3 regions of the Streptomyces sp. SCSIO ZS0520 genome follow, and region 2 is predicted to be linked to each of the others. Evidence: riboswitches for the same ligand, from Rfam matches in the RefSeq annotation. Region 2 holds a riboswitch; each other region holds the start of a gene.

Evidence for each region. Region 2 has a riboswitch for cobalamin ahead of MID12_RS24660 (prenyltransferase/squalene oxidase repeat-containing protein). Riboswitches for the same ligand answer to the same signal wherever they lie in the genome.
Region 1: linked by a shared signal. The riboswitch ahead of MID12_RS27045 (cobalamin biosynthesis protein) and the one ahead of MID12_RS24660 (prenyltransferase/squalene oxidase repeat-containing protein) in region 2 are both predicted to bind cobalamin.
Region 3: linked by a shared signal. The riboswitch ahead of MID12_RS30675 (CoA-acylating methylmalonate-semialdehyde dehydrogenase) and the one ahead of MID12_RS24660 (prenyltransferase/squalene oxidase repeat-containing protein) in region 2 are both predicted to bind cobalamin.

Annotation. Positions count from the first base shown of each region.
Region 1 is NZ_CP092644.1:6,679,517-6,684,219, reverse strand. It holds gene MID12_RS27060 (lysozyme) at 1-288, shown strand, start outside; gene MID12_RS27055 (inorganic phosphate transporter) at 517-1,764, shown strand; gene MID12_RS27050 (hypothetical protein) at 1,774-1,995, shown strand; cobalamin riboswitch at 2,212-2,343, shown strand; gene MID12_RS27045 (cobalamin biosynthesis protein) at 2,487-3,431, shown strand; gene MID12_RS27040 (cobyric acid synthase) at 3,428-4,703, shown strand, end outside.
Region 2 is NZ_CP092644.1:6,135,452-6,140,154, forward strand. It holds gene MID12_RS24655 (SCO2322 family protein) at 1-668, opposite strand, end outside; gene MID12_RS24660 (prenyltransferase/squalene oxidase repeat-containing protein) at 665-1,915, opposite strand; cobalamin riboswitch at 2,027-2,160, opposite strand; gene MID12_RS24665 (TetR family transcriptional regulator) at 2,157-2,810, opposite strand; gene MID12_RS24670 (glycosyltransferase family 4 protein) at 3,058-4,458, shown strand; gene MID12_RS24675 (class I SAM-dependent methyltransferase) at 4,452-4,703, shown strand, end outside.
Region 3 is NZ_CP092644.1:7,486,876-7,491,578, reverse strand. It holds gene cobF (precorrin-6A synthase (deacetylating)) at 1-520, opposite strand, end outside; gene MID12_RS30680 (hypothetical protein) at 699-1,124, shown strand; cobalamin riboswitch at 1,211-1,388, shown strand; gene MID12_RS30675 (CoA-acylating methylmalonate-semialdehyde dehydrogenase) at 1,588-3,087, shown strand; gene MID12_RS30670 (acyl-CoA dehydrogenase family protein) at 3,092-4,237, shown strand; gene MID12_RS30665 (enoyl-CoA hydratase/isomerase family protein) at 4,234-4,703, shown strand, end outside.

The DNA.
Region 1 (4,703 bases), 540 kb from region 2:
ATGGTCAGCTGGATCAAGTCCTTCAGCGACGAGATCAAGCGGGTCACCAAGCGCCGCCCGGTCATCTACACCAGCGCCAAGTGGTGGAACACCTGCACCGGCAGGAGCAGCGCCTTCGCCAAGGAGCACCCGCTCTGGCTGGCCAACTGGGCCTCCACGCCCGGCCCGATGCCCGCGGGCTGGTCCTTCCAGACCTTCTGGCAGCACGCCACGAAGGGCTCGCTGCCCGGGGACCAGAACGTCTTCAACGGCGCGATGTCGCAGCTGCAGAGGTTCGCCTCCCGGTAGCAGGCGGCAGACACCTTCGCGGGCCGCGGACCGGCACCGACCGGCCCGCCGTCCGCCTCCGCCGCCGTCCGCCTCCCGCGGGCGGCGGCGGTGCGCCGCCCCGGCCGCGGGCGGCGCGCACGCGGAACCCTCGATGCGGTCACCTCAGGGCCCTGGTCAGTTCATCTGGTGTTCACTCAGGCTGCTTACGTTCATCGAGCCAATGACGTCCACTCGAAGCCTGGGTTAATGGAACACTTCACCCTCCTGCTCGGGGTCGTGATCATCACCGCCCTCGTGTTCGACTTCACCAATGGTTTCCACGACACAGCCAACGCGATGGCCACGACCATCTCGACGGGCGCACTGAAGCCCAAGACAGCGGTGGCGATGTCCGCCGTGCTGAATCTCGTAGGCGCCTTCCTCTCCGTGGAGGTCGCCAAGACGATCTCCGGTGGAATCATCGACGAGGACGGCATTCGCACCGAAGTGATCTTCGCGGCGCTGGTGGGCGCCATCCTCTGGAATCTGCTGACCTGGCTGCTGGGCCTGCCGTCGAGTTCCTCCCACGCGCTCTTCGGCGGCCTGATCGGCGCCGCGGTGATGTCGGCGGGCTGGTCCTCGGTCAACGGCTCCACGGTCGTCACCAAGGTCCTGCTCCCCGCCCTCGCCGCACCCCTGGTCGCCGGGATCGCGGCGGCCTTCGCCACCCGGCTCACCTACCGGCTCGGCAGGGGCACCGACGAGAAGGCCACCGCGAAGGGGTACCGCGCCGGGCAGATCGCCTCCGCCGGTCTGGTCTCCCTCGCGCACGGCACCAACGACGCGCAGAAGACGATGGGCATCATCACCCTCGCCCTCGTCACCGGCGGCGTGCTCTCCCCCGGCTCCAACCCGCCGGTCTGGGTGATCACTTCGGCCGGTCTGGCCATCGCGCTCGGCACCTACCTCGGCGGCTGGCGCATCATCCGCACCATGGGCAAGGGCCTGACCGATCTCGCGCCGCCGCAGGGCTTCGCCGCCCAGACCAGCGCGGCGACCGTGATCCTCGCCTCCTCGCACCTCGGCTTCTCGCTCTCCACCACCCAGGCCTGCTCGGGCTCGGTGATGGGCGCGGGGCTCGGCCGCAAGGGCGGGGTGGTCCGCTGGTCGACCGCGACCCGGATGTTCGCCGCCTGGGGGCTCACCCTCCCGGCCGCGGGCCTGGTCGGCGCGGGCGCCCAACTCCTCACCGAACAGGGCAACTGGGGCACCGTCCTCACCGGCGCGCTGCTCGTCGGCGGCTCCGGAACCATCTGGCTGCTCTCCCGCAGGCAGCCGGTGGACCAGCACAACGTCAACGACATCGGCAGCGCCGAACCCGCCGGGGTGGTGACCACCGCGATCGCGGCCGTCACCCCGCCGCCCACCGCCACCCAGGCCGCCGAGGCGGCCGCGACCCCCGACACCGCCACCGCGGAGCAGGCGCCCACCCAGCCGCTCCGCGCGACCGCCTGAGGAGCCGGCATGAACATCGACTGGGCAGCGCTCGGTTCCGTCTTCGGAGTCAGCCTCGTGGTGACCGTCGCCATGGTCGGCGTCTTCACCCTCGGCGTCGTCGGCCTCGCCCGCCGCGAGGCCGCCGTGAGCCGGCAGGGAGGCACGGCACTGGCCACCACCGGCGCCTGCCTCTGCTTCGTGGCCTGCGCCGCGGTGGTCGGATACGGAATCCAGCTGATCGTCGCCTGAAACACCAACGGGCCGCCCCCGCGCGGCCCGTGCACGACGCGCGCCCCGGAACCTCGTCCGCGAGGGACCGGGGCGCCCGTACGTCGGCGCCCGGCGCCAAGCGGCCCGCCGGGCCCCGGCTGTGGGGATCGGCACACTCTTCCCGCCCAGGTCAGCGGCCAGTTGACGGGGGTGGCGGTGCGTGGTGGACTGCCCCGAGCCGAAGTACGGCGGCAGAGAGGAAGCCGGTGCGAGTCCGGCGCGGTCCCGCCACTGTCACCGGAGAAAGCGCTCCCCCAGTACGAGCCACGGCCCACCCAGGGTGGTCCCGGCCCGCGGGGAGCCGCCGATCCGGAAGCCAGGAGACTCTCGCCGTCGTCATCACGTCGAACCGGGGCGCGGACCCTGAGTGAGGACACATAGCGATGCCGGGCCGCCCGCCTCTGGATTCCCCTGCCGAACGCGCCCCGCGCGCCACCGCACCCCGCCGAGGCGAGCCGGCGGCCTGAGCGATGGGTGCCGAACGGGTCTTCGCCTGCGGCGCCGCCACCGGTCTCCTCGGTGACCTCCTGTTCGGCGATCCCCGCCGCGGGCATCCGGTCGCCGTGTTCGGACGCGGGGCGGCGGCGCTGGAACACCTCCTGTGGCGCGACCACCGGGGCTGGGGCGCACTGCACACCGCCCTCTGCGCCGGAAGCGTCGTGGGCGCCGGCGCGCTGGCCGCCCGACTGGTGCGCCGCTCCCCCGCCGCCGCCACCGCGCTGACCGCGGCGGCCACCTGGGCGGTGGTCGGCGGCACCTCGCTGGCCCGGGAGGCCACCGCGATCGGCGAGGCGCTCGCCGCCGGGGACACCGGGGCCGCCCGCGCCCGGCTGCCGCATCTGTGCGGCCGGGACCCGGAGTCCCTCGACGCGGCGGGCATGGCGCGCGCGGTCGTCGAGTCGGTGGCCGAGAACACCTCCGACGCGGTGGTCGGCGCCCTGGTCTGGGGCGCCCTCGCCGGGGTGCCGGGGCTGCTCGGCTTCCGCGCGGTCAACACCCTGGACGCGATGGTCGGCCACAAGTCGCCCCGCCACCGCCGCTTCGGCTGGGCCGCCGCCCGCCTCGACGACCTCACGGGCGCGCCCGGCGCCCGGCTCACCGCCGCCCTCGCCGTCCTGGCGGGCGGGGACCCGCGGGGCGCCGCCCGGGCCTGGCGCGCGGACGCGGGCGCGCACCCGAGCCCCAACGCGGGCCCGGTGGAAGCCTCGTTCGCGGGCGCGCTCGGCGTACGGCTCGGCGGCACCCTCTCCTACGGGGGCCGGGTCGAGCACCGCCCCGTGCTGGGCGGCGGCGGCCGGGAGGTCGAGGTGACCGACATCCGGCGGGCGGTGCGGCTCTCGCGCCGGATCACCGCGCTCAGCCTGGTGGTGTGCGCGGCGGCGAGCCTCGTGCGGACCCGGGCGGGTGCCCGGTGAACGGCGGGGGGCTGCTCGTCGCGGGGACCACCTCGGACGCGGGCAAGAGCGTGGTCACGGCGGGCATCTGCCGGTGGCTGGTGCGGCAGGGCGTGAAGGTGGCGCCCTTCAAGGGCCAGAACATGTCCCTCAACTCCTTCGTCACCCGGGAGGGCGCGGAGATCGGCCGGGCCCAGGCGATGCAGGCCCAGGCCTGCCGTGTCGAGCCGAGCGCCCTGATGAACCCGGTCCTGCTGAAGCCGGGCGGCGACCGCACCAGCCAAGTCGTCCTGAAGGGGCGCCCGGTGGGCGAGCTGAGCGCCCGCGGCTTCTTCGGCACCGGGGACGCGCGCCTCGGCACGGGCCTGCACGGCGGCGGCCGCGAGGCCCTGCTCGCCACCGTCGTGGAGTGCCTGGAGGAGCTGCGGAGCAGCCACGACGCGGTGATCTGCGAGGGCGCGGGCAGCCCCGCCGAGATCAATCTGCGCCGTACCGACCTGGTCAACATGGGCATCGCCCGGGCGGCGCGGCTGCCGGTCCTGGTGGTCGGCGACATCGACCGCGGCGGGGTCTTCGCCTCCTTCTTCGGTACGACGGCGCTGCTCGCCCCCGAGGACCAGGCGCTGCTCGCCGGATACCTGGTGAACAAGTTCCGCGGCGATGTCTCCCTGCTCGAACCGGGCCTGGACATGCTCCGGTCGCTCACCGGCCGCCGCACCTACGGCGTGCTGCCCTTCCGGCACGGCCTCGGCATCGACGAGGAGGACGGCCTGGCCGTCTCGCTGCGCGGGGCGGTGCGCGAGTCGGCGGTCAGCGAGCCCGCCGGGCCTCAGGTGCTGCGGGTCGCGGTCTGCGCCGTACCGCTGATGTCGAACTTCACCGATGTGGACGCGCTGGCCGCCGAACCGGGCGTGGTGGTGCGCTTCGTGGACCGCGCCGCGGAACTCGCCGACGCGGACCTGGTGATCGTGCCCGGCACCCGCGGCACCGTGCGGGCCCTCGGCTGGCTGCGCGAGCGCGGGCTCGCCGGGGCCCTGGCACGCCGGGCCGCCGAGGGCCGCCCGGTGCTCGGCATCTGCGGCGGCTTCCAGCTGCTCGGGGAGCGCATCGAGGACGAGGTGGAGTCCCGCGCGGGCACCGTCGAGGGGCTCGGGCTGCTGCCGCTGCGGGTGCGCTTCGCCCGCGAGAAGACCCTCGGCAGGCCGCACGGCGAGGCCTTCGGCGAGCGGGTCGAGGGGTACGAGATCCACCACGGCCTCGCCGAGGTCACCGGCGGCGAGGCCTTCCTGGACG
Region 2 (4,703 bases):
GCGCCGCCGCCGATCAGGCCGAAGGAGGGGCCGCCGTCCTCGCCGCCGGAGCCGTCCCCGGCCTCGCCTCGGGTGCCGGGCTCGCGCTCGGCCTCGCCCGAGACCTGTTCGCCGCAGCCGGACTTCGGGTAGCCCGCGATCGCGCAGAGCAGGGCCTTGCTGTCGTAGCGCAGCGGTTCGGCCACCGCGGCGAGCGCCTCGGCGGTGCTGGCGTCGGCGGGCACCCGCGCGCAGACGGTGCGCGGCTTCGGCGGCGACTCGCCCCCGGGGGCGTCGGCCGGGGTGCCGAAGTCGAGGACCAGGGCGAGGCGTTTGCGGCCCTTCTCGGCCGGGGTGTCCGCGCAGACCGTGCCGAAGTCGGCCTCGCCGCGCGGCTTGGCGGCGTCCTTCGAGTCCTCGCTCACGGAGAACCGGAAGCCCTGCACCGACCCGTCCGCGGGGCGCGTCAGCGAGGGGCCCTGACTCGCGTACCGCCAGGCGTTGTTCTCGCGCTCCCAGAAGGACCAGTACCGGTAACCGGCGGCCCCCGCGGGCGCCGCCGCGAGCAGGACGGCGAGTACGGCGGTCAGTACGGCGGCGAGCGGGGCGGCCAGGGCGGGCGCGCGGCGGGGTGCCGGGGTGCGGCGCCCGTCCGCCGGGGCCGCCGACTCCGGGACCCGGCCGGTCACTTCCCCTGCTTCTTGTTGCGGCTGCTGAACAGGAAGCCGACCCCGATACCGGCGACGAGCCCGACGCCGACGATCCACCAGACGCTGGTGCCGTCCTCGTCCTTCTCCTTGTCCTGCGCGGCGTCCTCGGCGCTGCCGTCCTTCTGCGACTCGGGCGCCGGGCCCTGGGCGTCGAGCGCGCCGACCAGGTCGGTGGAGCCGAAGGCGCGGGGGTCGGCGCCGACGGCGTGCGCGGCGAGCACCAGCTGCGCGTAGGCGGCGGGACCGCCCCCGCGCGCCCAGTCGGCCGCGTTCTTCTCCAGCCAGCCGTACGCCTTACGGGCCGCGTCCGGGCGGCCCGCGGCGGCCAGCGCGACCACGGTGTCCGCGGTGTTGCCGAAGTCGGGCTTCTTCTCGGCGCCCGGCATCACCGACATCAGATGGGTGCCGCCCGTCAGCTCCTTCTCCAGGTAGTCCGCGGCGCCCGCCGCGCTCTCCTTCGGGGTGGCCGCGCCGGGCTCGACGCAGGCGCCGCCCGCGTCCTTCCCGCCCCCGGTGGCGGCCAGGCCCTTGCCGAGGCTGCCGAGGACTCCGGCGGCGGAGGCGTCCGCGTTGGGCTCCAGCGGGCCCGGCTGCTGCCCGCCCGCGGACTTGCCGGGCTGGAAGGCGAAGGCGCCGCCGCCGTCCTTGACGGTGCAGGGCACGGTCAGCGCGTCCAGCGCGTCGAAGGGCGACTTGCCGCCCTTGCGCACCGCGGCCGGGTCCTCGCCCGCGGCCTTCAGGGCGCCGATGACCAGGGAGGTGGAGTTGGTGTCGCTGGCGCCGCCCGGGTTGTAGCCCCAGCCGCCGTCCTTGTTCTGCACCGACTTCAGCCAGCCGACCGCCTTGCCGGTGGTCTTCTCGTGCCCGCCGAGCGCGGCGAGGGCCTGCACCGCGGCGGCCGTGCTGTTGCTGTCCACGGGGGTCTTCTTGCCGCAGGCCGCGGCGGCGTCGGCGCGGAAGGGGGCGAAGGAGCCGTCCGCGCACTGCTGTCCGGTGAGCCAGTCGACCGCCTTGTCCGCGGGCCGCACCGAGGCGGTGTCCTGGGCGAGGAAGGCGAGCGACTGCCGCCAGACCCCGTCGAACTGCGGGTCCGCCTTCCCGTACAGGCCGGAGGGCAGGGCCACCGAGGGGGACGGCTTCGGGGTCTCGGCGAGCGCGGCCGGTGCGGAGGCCGCCCCGGTCACGGCGACGGCGGCGAGAACCGCTGCGGTGCGGCGAACGTTCATGAGCGGCGGTGCCTCTCCCTGTGGCGGAGCCGCGCGGCACGGCACGCGGAGCACCGGGCGGCTGCGGCCCCGTATGCCTCGACGGTGCCTGTCACCGGGGTCCCGGTGACGCGAGCCGGTCATATCCGCCCCGGGCATTCCGGCTCGCCGCCGTTTCGGGGACGGGCGGCTCACGGTTGCGGGTCAGCGCCGGGTTTCCACCGGCTTCCCCCGAGGCGGGCATGAGAACGACGCGGTCACTTTACCGGTCGGGTCCGGGGGCGGTTCGGCCCGGCGGCTCCTCGGGCGGCCCGGCCGAGGTGAGGTCGATGAGGCGGCACACCGTCTCGATGTCGAAGCCGACCTGGGTGATCGAGGCGCGGCCGGAGACCCAGGTGATCAGCGCCGAGTGCCAGGTGTGCGCGATCACCCGGACCGCGGACAGCTGCGCCGGGCTCGGATCCGCGAGGCCCATGGCGTCCAGGATGAGCGCCATGGTCTGCCGGGTGACCTGGTCGACCTCGGCGCTGACCGAGCGGTCGGCGAAGGTCAGCGCGCGCACCATGGCGTCGGCGAGCAGCGGTTCGCGCTGGAGGGCGCGGAAGGCGCGCATCAGGGTCGCGGCGACCCGTTCGGCGGGGCCCGCCCCGTCCGGGGGCCGCTCGCGCAGCGTGGTGTGCAGCTGGCCGAGCTTGTCCTGCATGGTCGCCACGAGCAGATGGACCTTGGACGGGAAGTAGCGGTACAGGGTGCCGAGGGCGACCTGCGCGACCTCGGCGACCTCGCGCATCTGCACGGCGTCGAAGCCGCCCCGCGCGGCCAGCTCGGCGCTCGCGCGCAGCATCCGGCGGCGCCGGGCCGCCTGCCGCTCGGTCTGCGGGGAGGCCGGATGCGAGGGCCGTGCGTGCGTTGCCATCTGTCCGTTCCGTGCGGGCTGCCGGGTGCGGGAGCGTCGCCGCGCCGGGGCCGCGCTGCCCCCGGACGGCACAGCATGGCAGGGGGCTCGGCCGTGGCGCGAATCACCTGGTCCGCCCGGCACAGTACGGGCTACCAGCCGGTAAATTCGATCCTCCGAGCGTTCCGGAATGCTCCACTCTGAAACTTGTTCTAGGTTAGCGCCGCGCGTAGTCTCGCGTGAAAGAGCCGTGAGAAGGGGGCCCGGAGTGACCGCTGAGGCCAGGAAGGACGGCCATCGCGCGGGCTCCGCCCCCGACGGTGACCGGCCGCTGCGCATCGCCCTGCTCAGCTACAAGGGCAACCCGTACTGCGGGGGCCAGGGCGTCTACGTACGGCACCTGTCCCGGGAACTCGCCCGCCTCGGCCACCAGGTCGAGGTCATCGGCGCCCAGCCCTACCCCGTCCTCGACGGGAACGGCACCGGCGGCGCCCCCAATCCGCGCCTGACCGAGCTGCCGAGCCTGGACCTCTACCGGCCCTCGGACCCCTTCCGCAGACCCGCGCGCGGCGAGTACCGCGACTGGATCGACGCCCTCGAAGTCGCCACCATGCTCACCGGCGGCTTCCCCGAGCCGCTCACCTTCTCGCTGCGGGCCGGTCGCCATCTGCGCGCCCGCGCGGGGGAGTTCGACGTCGTGCACGACAACCAGACCCTCGGATACGGGCTGTTGGGCGACCTCGGCGCCCCGCTCGTCACCACCATCCACCATCCGATCACCGTGGACCGGCAGTTGGAGCTGGACGCCGCCCCGCACTGGCGCCGCCGGGCCTCGGTGCGCCGCTGGTACGCCTTCACCCGGATGCAGAAGCGGGTGGCCCGCAGGCTGGAGTCGGTGCTCACCGTCTCCGGCAGCTCCCGGCAGGAGATCGTCGACCACCTCGGCGTCGCGCCCTCCCGCGTCCACGTCGTGCACATCGGCGCCGACACCGGCCTGTTCCGCCCCGACCCCTCGGTGGCCGAGGTGCCCGGCCGGATCGTCACCACCTCCAGCGCGGACGTCCCGCTGAAGGGCCTCGTCCACCTCGTCGAGGCCCTCGCCAAGCTGCGCACCGAGGTGCCCGAGGCCCATCTCGTCGTCGTCGGCAAGCGCGCCGAGGACGGCCCGGTCGCCCAGATGATCGAGCGCTACGGACTCGAGGGCGCCGTCGACTTCGTCAAGGGCATCACCGACGAGGAACTCGTCGACCTGGTCCGCTCCGCCCAAGTGGCCTGCGTACCCTCGCTGTACGAGGGCTTCTCGCTCCCGGCCGCCGAGGCGATGGCCACCGGCACCCCGCTCGTCGCCACCACCGGCGGCGCCATCCCGGAGGTCGCCGGAGCCGACGGGGAGACCTGCCTCGCGGTGCCGCCCGGCGAGTCCGGCGCGCTCGCCGCGGCCCTCGGGCGGCTGCTCGGCGACGAGGGGCTGCGCCGCAGGCTGGGCGCCGCGGGCCGGGAGCGCGTGCTCGCCAACTTCACCTGGGCCGAGGCCGCCCGGGGCACCGCCGAGCGCTACCGCGAGGCCCTCGCCCGCTCCGGCGCCGCCCCCGCGCGCCGCCCCGCCGCCCGCCCGGCGGCGGCCGAAGGAATTGCCGTACCGGATCGCGAAAGCAGGGCCACGTGCTGACCGTCGACTTCTCCCGTTTCCCGCTCGCCGCGGGCGATCGCGTGCTCGACCTCGGCTGCGGGGCCGGGCGGCACGCCTTCGAGTGCTACCGGCGCGGGGCGCAGGTCGTCGCGCTGGACCGGAACGCCGAGGAGATCCGCGAGGTCGCCACCTGGTTCGCCGCCATGAAGGAGGCCAACGAGGCCCCGGCGGGCGCCACCGCCACCGCGATGGAGGGCGACGCGCTCGCGCTGCCCTTCCCCGAC
Region 3 (4,703 bases), 1.4 Mb from region 2:
GGGTGAGGCGGACGGGGCGGCCGACCCGGTTGAGGGTGATCCGGTGGCGTGCGGCGAGCGCCGAGACGCTGCTGATGCCGGGGACCACCTCGTGGTCGAAGTCCACGGTCCCGCGGGCGCGGATGTCCGCCAGGACGGCGAGGGTGCTGTCGTAGAGCGCCGGGTCGCCCCAGACCAGGAAGGCGCCGGTGCCGCCGGGGGCGAGTTCCTCCCGGATCAGCCGCTCGCAGACATCGGCCCGGCGCCGCCGCCAGTCGTGCACCGCCGAGGTGTAGCCCGCGCGGTCCTCCTGCGCGCGGTCCCGCCAGGGGTCGGCCGCCTCGACGATCCGGTACGGGCCGCTGAGGTGCTCGTCGAGGATCTCGCGGCGCAGCCGGGTCAGCGACTCCTTCTCCCGGCCCTTGCCGAGGACGAAGAAGACCTCGGCCCGGCGCATCGCCTTCACCGCGGCGAGGGTGAGGTGGTCGGGGTCGCCGGCGCCCATGCCGATGACGAGGATGCGGCGTTCTTGCGTACTCATGTCTCCCTCGGGCCCGCCACCGCGCGGCGGCCTCGGCTCGCTGTCTTCCCTGGCCGATCGGCCTCCCATCCAAGCATCCGCGGCGGGCGGCGGCGGGCCCGCGGTCCCCGCACAAGTCACTGGCCGCGCCGGGTACGGGAGTTGTAGCGTGCCGCCATGATGACGCACCGAAAGGTCCATGCCGCGTAGGCGCCCTTCCGCCCTGCGGGGCGAGACTCCCGTACCGCGCCCCCGTCGGCGCCGGTTCCCTCCGGTCGGCCCGGTCTCCGGATCCTGTGTCGCGGCCCTGTGCCGCCTGGAGCGGACCCGCCTGTGGCCGGAGGCGACCGCCGAGGCCTTCTGGCACTGGCGGGCCCTGGCCCACGGCCCCCTGCGCCGGGTGGCCGATCCCCCCTTCGGCGCCCCGAGTTGCGGCATCCCGGAGTGCGGCTGCGACCCCGGCTACTTCCGCGACCGGCTGGAACTCGCGCTCCATCTGCTGCCCCGCAAGAGCGCCCGCGAGCTGCGCGCGCTGCTGCGGCCGCTCGACGAGAAGATCCTGGCCAGGGCCCGGATCATCCGCGCGGACGGCCCGGACGACCCCTGGTGGCGGGGAGAGCTGTGAGCATCCGCCGCCATCGGGCGGGCCGCGGCCGGAAATCACGTCCGGGGCCGGGCCGGGGTGGACTTACTAGGACGTCCAACTATATGTTCGTGACCAAGGCCCGCGGTGTCAGGGAAGCCGGTGCGATTCCGGCGCGGTCCCGCCACTGTGACCGGGGAGTTCGTCCTCGCAGGACACGCCACTGACGGAGAGATCCGTCGGGAAGGCAAGGGGACGCGCGCTGATCCGGGAGTCAGGATACCGGCCGCGGGATGTTCCGTGTTTCCACGAGGATGGAGCAGACACGCATGGCACCGGTCCGTACCCACGACCTGGGTGATCCGCTTCGGCACGCGCGACTGCGCACCGCCTGACGGCACTTCGTCTCCGCGTCTTCCCGGCCGACCACGGCCGCGCGCTGCCGCGCGCGCCGCCGGTCCGCCCTGCCATCCCCCGGATCCCACCTGACGAGAGCAGGCTTTCCATGGTCCGTGAACTGACCCATTTCATCGGCGGCAAGCACACCCCGGGGACCTCGGGTGCGTACGGCGATGTCTTCGACCCCAACACCGGCGAGGTGCAGGCCAGGGTGCCGCTGGCCGGCCGCGCCGAGACCGGGGCGGCCGTCGCGGACGCCGCCGGGGCGCAGCGCGAGTGGGGCGAGTGGAACCCGCAGCGCCGCGCCCGGGTCCTGCTGCGCTTCCTCCAACTCGTCGAGGGCGAGAAGGAGTCGCTGGCCCGGCTGCTCTCCGCCGAGCACGGCAAGACCGTCGCGGACGCGCACGGCGACCTGGCGCGCGGCCTCGACGTGGTGGAGTTCGCCGCGGGCATCCCGCACCTGCTCAAGGGCGAGTTCACCGACAACGCCGGGGCCGGGATCGACGTCCACTCGCTGCGGCGCCCGCTCGGCGTGGTCGCGGGCATCACCCCCTTCAACTTCCCCGCGATGATCCCGCTGTGGAAGGCGGCGCCCGCCCTGGCCTGCGGCAACTCCTTCGTCCTCAAGCCCTCCGAGCGCGACCCCTCGGTGCCGCTGCGGCTCGCGGAACTCTTCCTGGAGGCGGGCCTGCCGCCGGGCGTCCTCAATGTCGTCAACGGCGGCAAGGAGGCCGTCGACACCCTCCTGGAGGACCCGCGCGTCCAAGCGCTCGGCTTCGTCGGCTCCACGCCGATCGCCGCGCACATCTACGCCACCGCCGCCGCGCACGGCAAGCGGGCGCAGTGCTTCGGCGGCGCCAAGAACCACATGATCGTGATGCCCGACGCGGATCTCGACCAGGCCGTGGACGCGCTGGTCGGCGCGGGCTACGGCTCGGCGGGCGAGCGGTGCATGGCGATCTCGGTGGCGGTGCCGGTCGGCGAGGAGACCGCCGAGGCGCTGGTCGCCCGCCTCAAGGAGCGGATCGGCTCCCTGCGCATCGGCCGCAGCGACGACCCGGCGGCGGACTTCGGCCCGCTGGTCGGCCGGGACGCTGTCGACCGGGTCCGCGGCTATGTGGACCTCGGTGTCCGGGAGGGCGCCGAACTCGTCGTGGACGGGCGGGACTTCACGCTCGAGGGGCACGAGGGCGGCTTCTTCGCCGGGGCCTCGCTCTTCGACAGGGTCACCCCGGGGATGCGGATCTACCAGGAGGAGATCTTCGGCCCGGTCCTCTCGGTGGTCCGCGCCGCCGACTACGAGGAGGCCCTGCGGCTGCCCACCGAGCACGCCTACGGCAACGGCGTCGCGCTCTTCACCCGGGACGGCGACACGGCCCGCGACTTCACCCGGCGGGTGGACACCGGCATGGTCGGCGTCAATGTGCCGATCCCGGTGCCGGTGGCCTACCACACCTTCGGCGGCTGGAAGCGGTCCGGCTTCGGCGACCTGGGGCAGCACGGCCCGGACGCGGTCCGCTTCTACACCCGTACCAAGACCGTCACCTCGCGCTGGCCCTCCGGGGCCAAGGAGGGCGCGAGCTTCACCATCCCGACCATGGGGTGACGGCATGACCACTCTCCTCAACGAGGACCAACTCGCCGTCGTCGAGACCACCTTGGACTTCGCCCGCGAGCATCTCGCCCCGGGCGCCCTCGGCTGGGACCAGGACAAGCACTTCCCCGTCGACGTGCTCCGCAAGGCCGCGGGGCTCGGCCTCGGCGGGGTCTACGTCCGCGAGGACCTGGGCGGTTCGGGGCTCTCCCGCGCCGACGGGGTGCTGATCTTCGAGGCGCTGGCCACCGGCTGCCCCTCGATCGCGGGCTACCTCTCCATCCACAACATGGTCGGCTGGATGATCGACCGCTACGGCTCCCCCGCCCAGCGGGCCCGCTTCCTGCCCGCGCTGTGCGCCATGGAGCAGCTCGGCAGCTACTGCCTCACCGAACCGGGCGCGGGCTCCGACGCCGCCGCGCTGCGCACCCGCGCGGTGCGCGACAAGGACCACTGGGTGCTGACCGGGGTGAAGCAGTTCATCTCCGGGGCGGGCGCCTCCCAGGTGTACGTGGTCATGGCGCGCACCGGCGCGGACGGGCCCGGCGGGATCTCGGCCTTCCTCGTCGAACGCGACGACCCCGGCGTCTCCTTCGGCCCGAACGAACGCAAGATGGGCTGGAACGCCCAGCCCACCCGGCAGGTCCTGCTCGACGGGGTGCGGCTGCCCGCCGACCGGCTGCTCGGGCCGGAGGGCGGCGGCTTCCGGATCGCCATGAACGGCCTCAACGGCGGCCGCCTCGGCATCGCCGCCTGCTCGCTCGGCGGCGCGCAGAACGCCCTGGACCGGGGCCTGGCCTATCTGCGCGACCGGGAGGCCTTCGGCGCCACCCTGCTGGACGCCCAGGCCCTGCAGTTCCGGCTCGCCGACATGGCCACCGAACTCGCCGCCGCCCGGGCCCTCGTACGGCAGGCCGCGGACGCCCTCGACCAGGGCACCGCGGACGCCCCGCAGCTGTGCGCCATGGCCAAGCGCTTCGCCACCGACACCGGCTTCTCCGTCGCCGACCGGGCGCTGCAACTGCACGGCGGATACGGCTACTTGGCCGAGTACGGGGTGGAGAAGATCGTCCGGGACCTGCGGGTCCACCAGATCCTGGAAGGGACCAACGAGATCATGCGCGTCATCGTCGCCCGGAGCCTGACGGGAGCACGCGGATGAGCGAGCCCACCGAGGCCCCGGTGCAGGTCCGGGTCGAGGGCGGCCTCGGCCGGCTCGTCCTGAACCGGCCGCGGGCCCTGAACGCCCTGACCCACGAGATGGTCGAACTGCTCGCCGCCGCCCTCGACGACTGGGAGCACGACCCGGCGGTCCGGGCCGTCGTCCTGAGCGGCGCCGGGGAGCGCGGACTCTGCGCGGGCGGCGACATCCGCGCCATCCACGAGGACGCCCGCACCGGCGGCGGGGAGGCCTCGACCGCCTTCTGGCGCGCCGAGTACCGCCTCAACGCCCGGATCGCGCGCTATCCCAAGCCGTACGTCGCCCTGATGGACGGCATCGTGATGGGCGGCGGCGTCGGGGTCTCCGCGCACGGCAGCGTCCGCATCGTCACCGAGCGCTCCAAGGTGGCCATGCCGGAGACCGGGATCGGCTTCGTCCCGGACGTCGGCGGCACCTATCTGCTCGC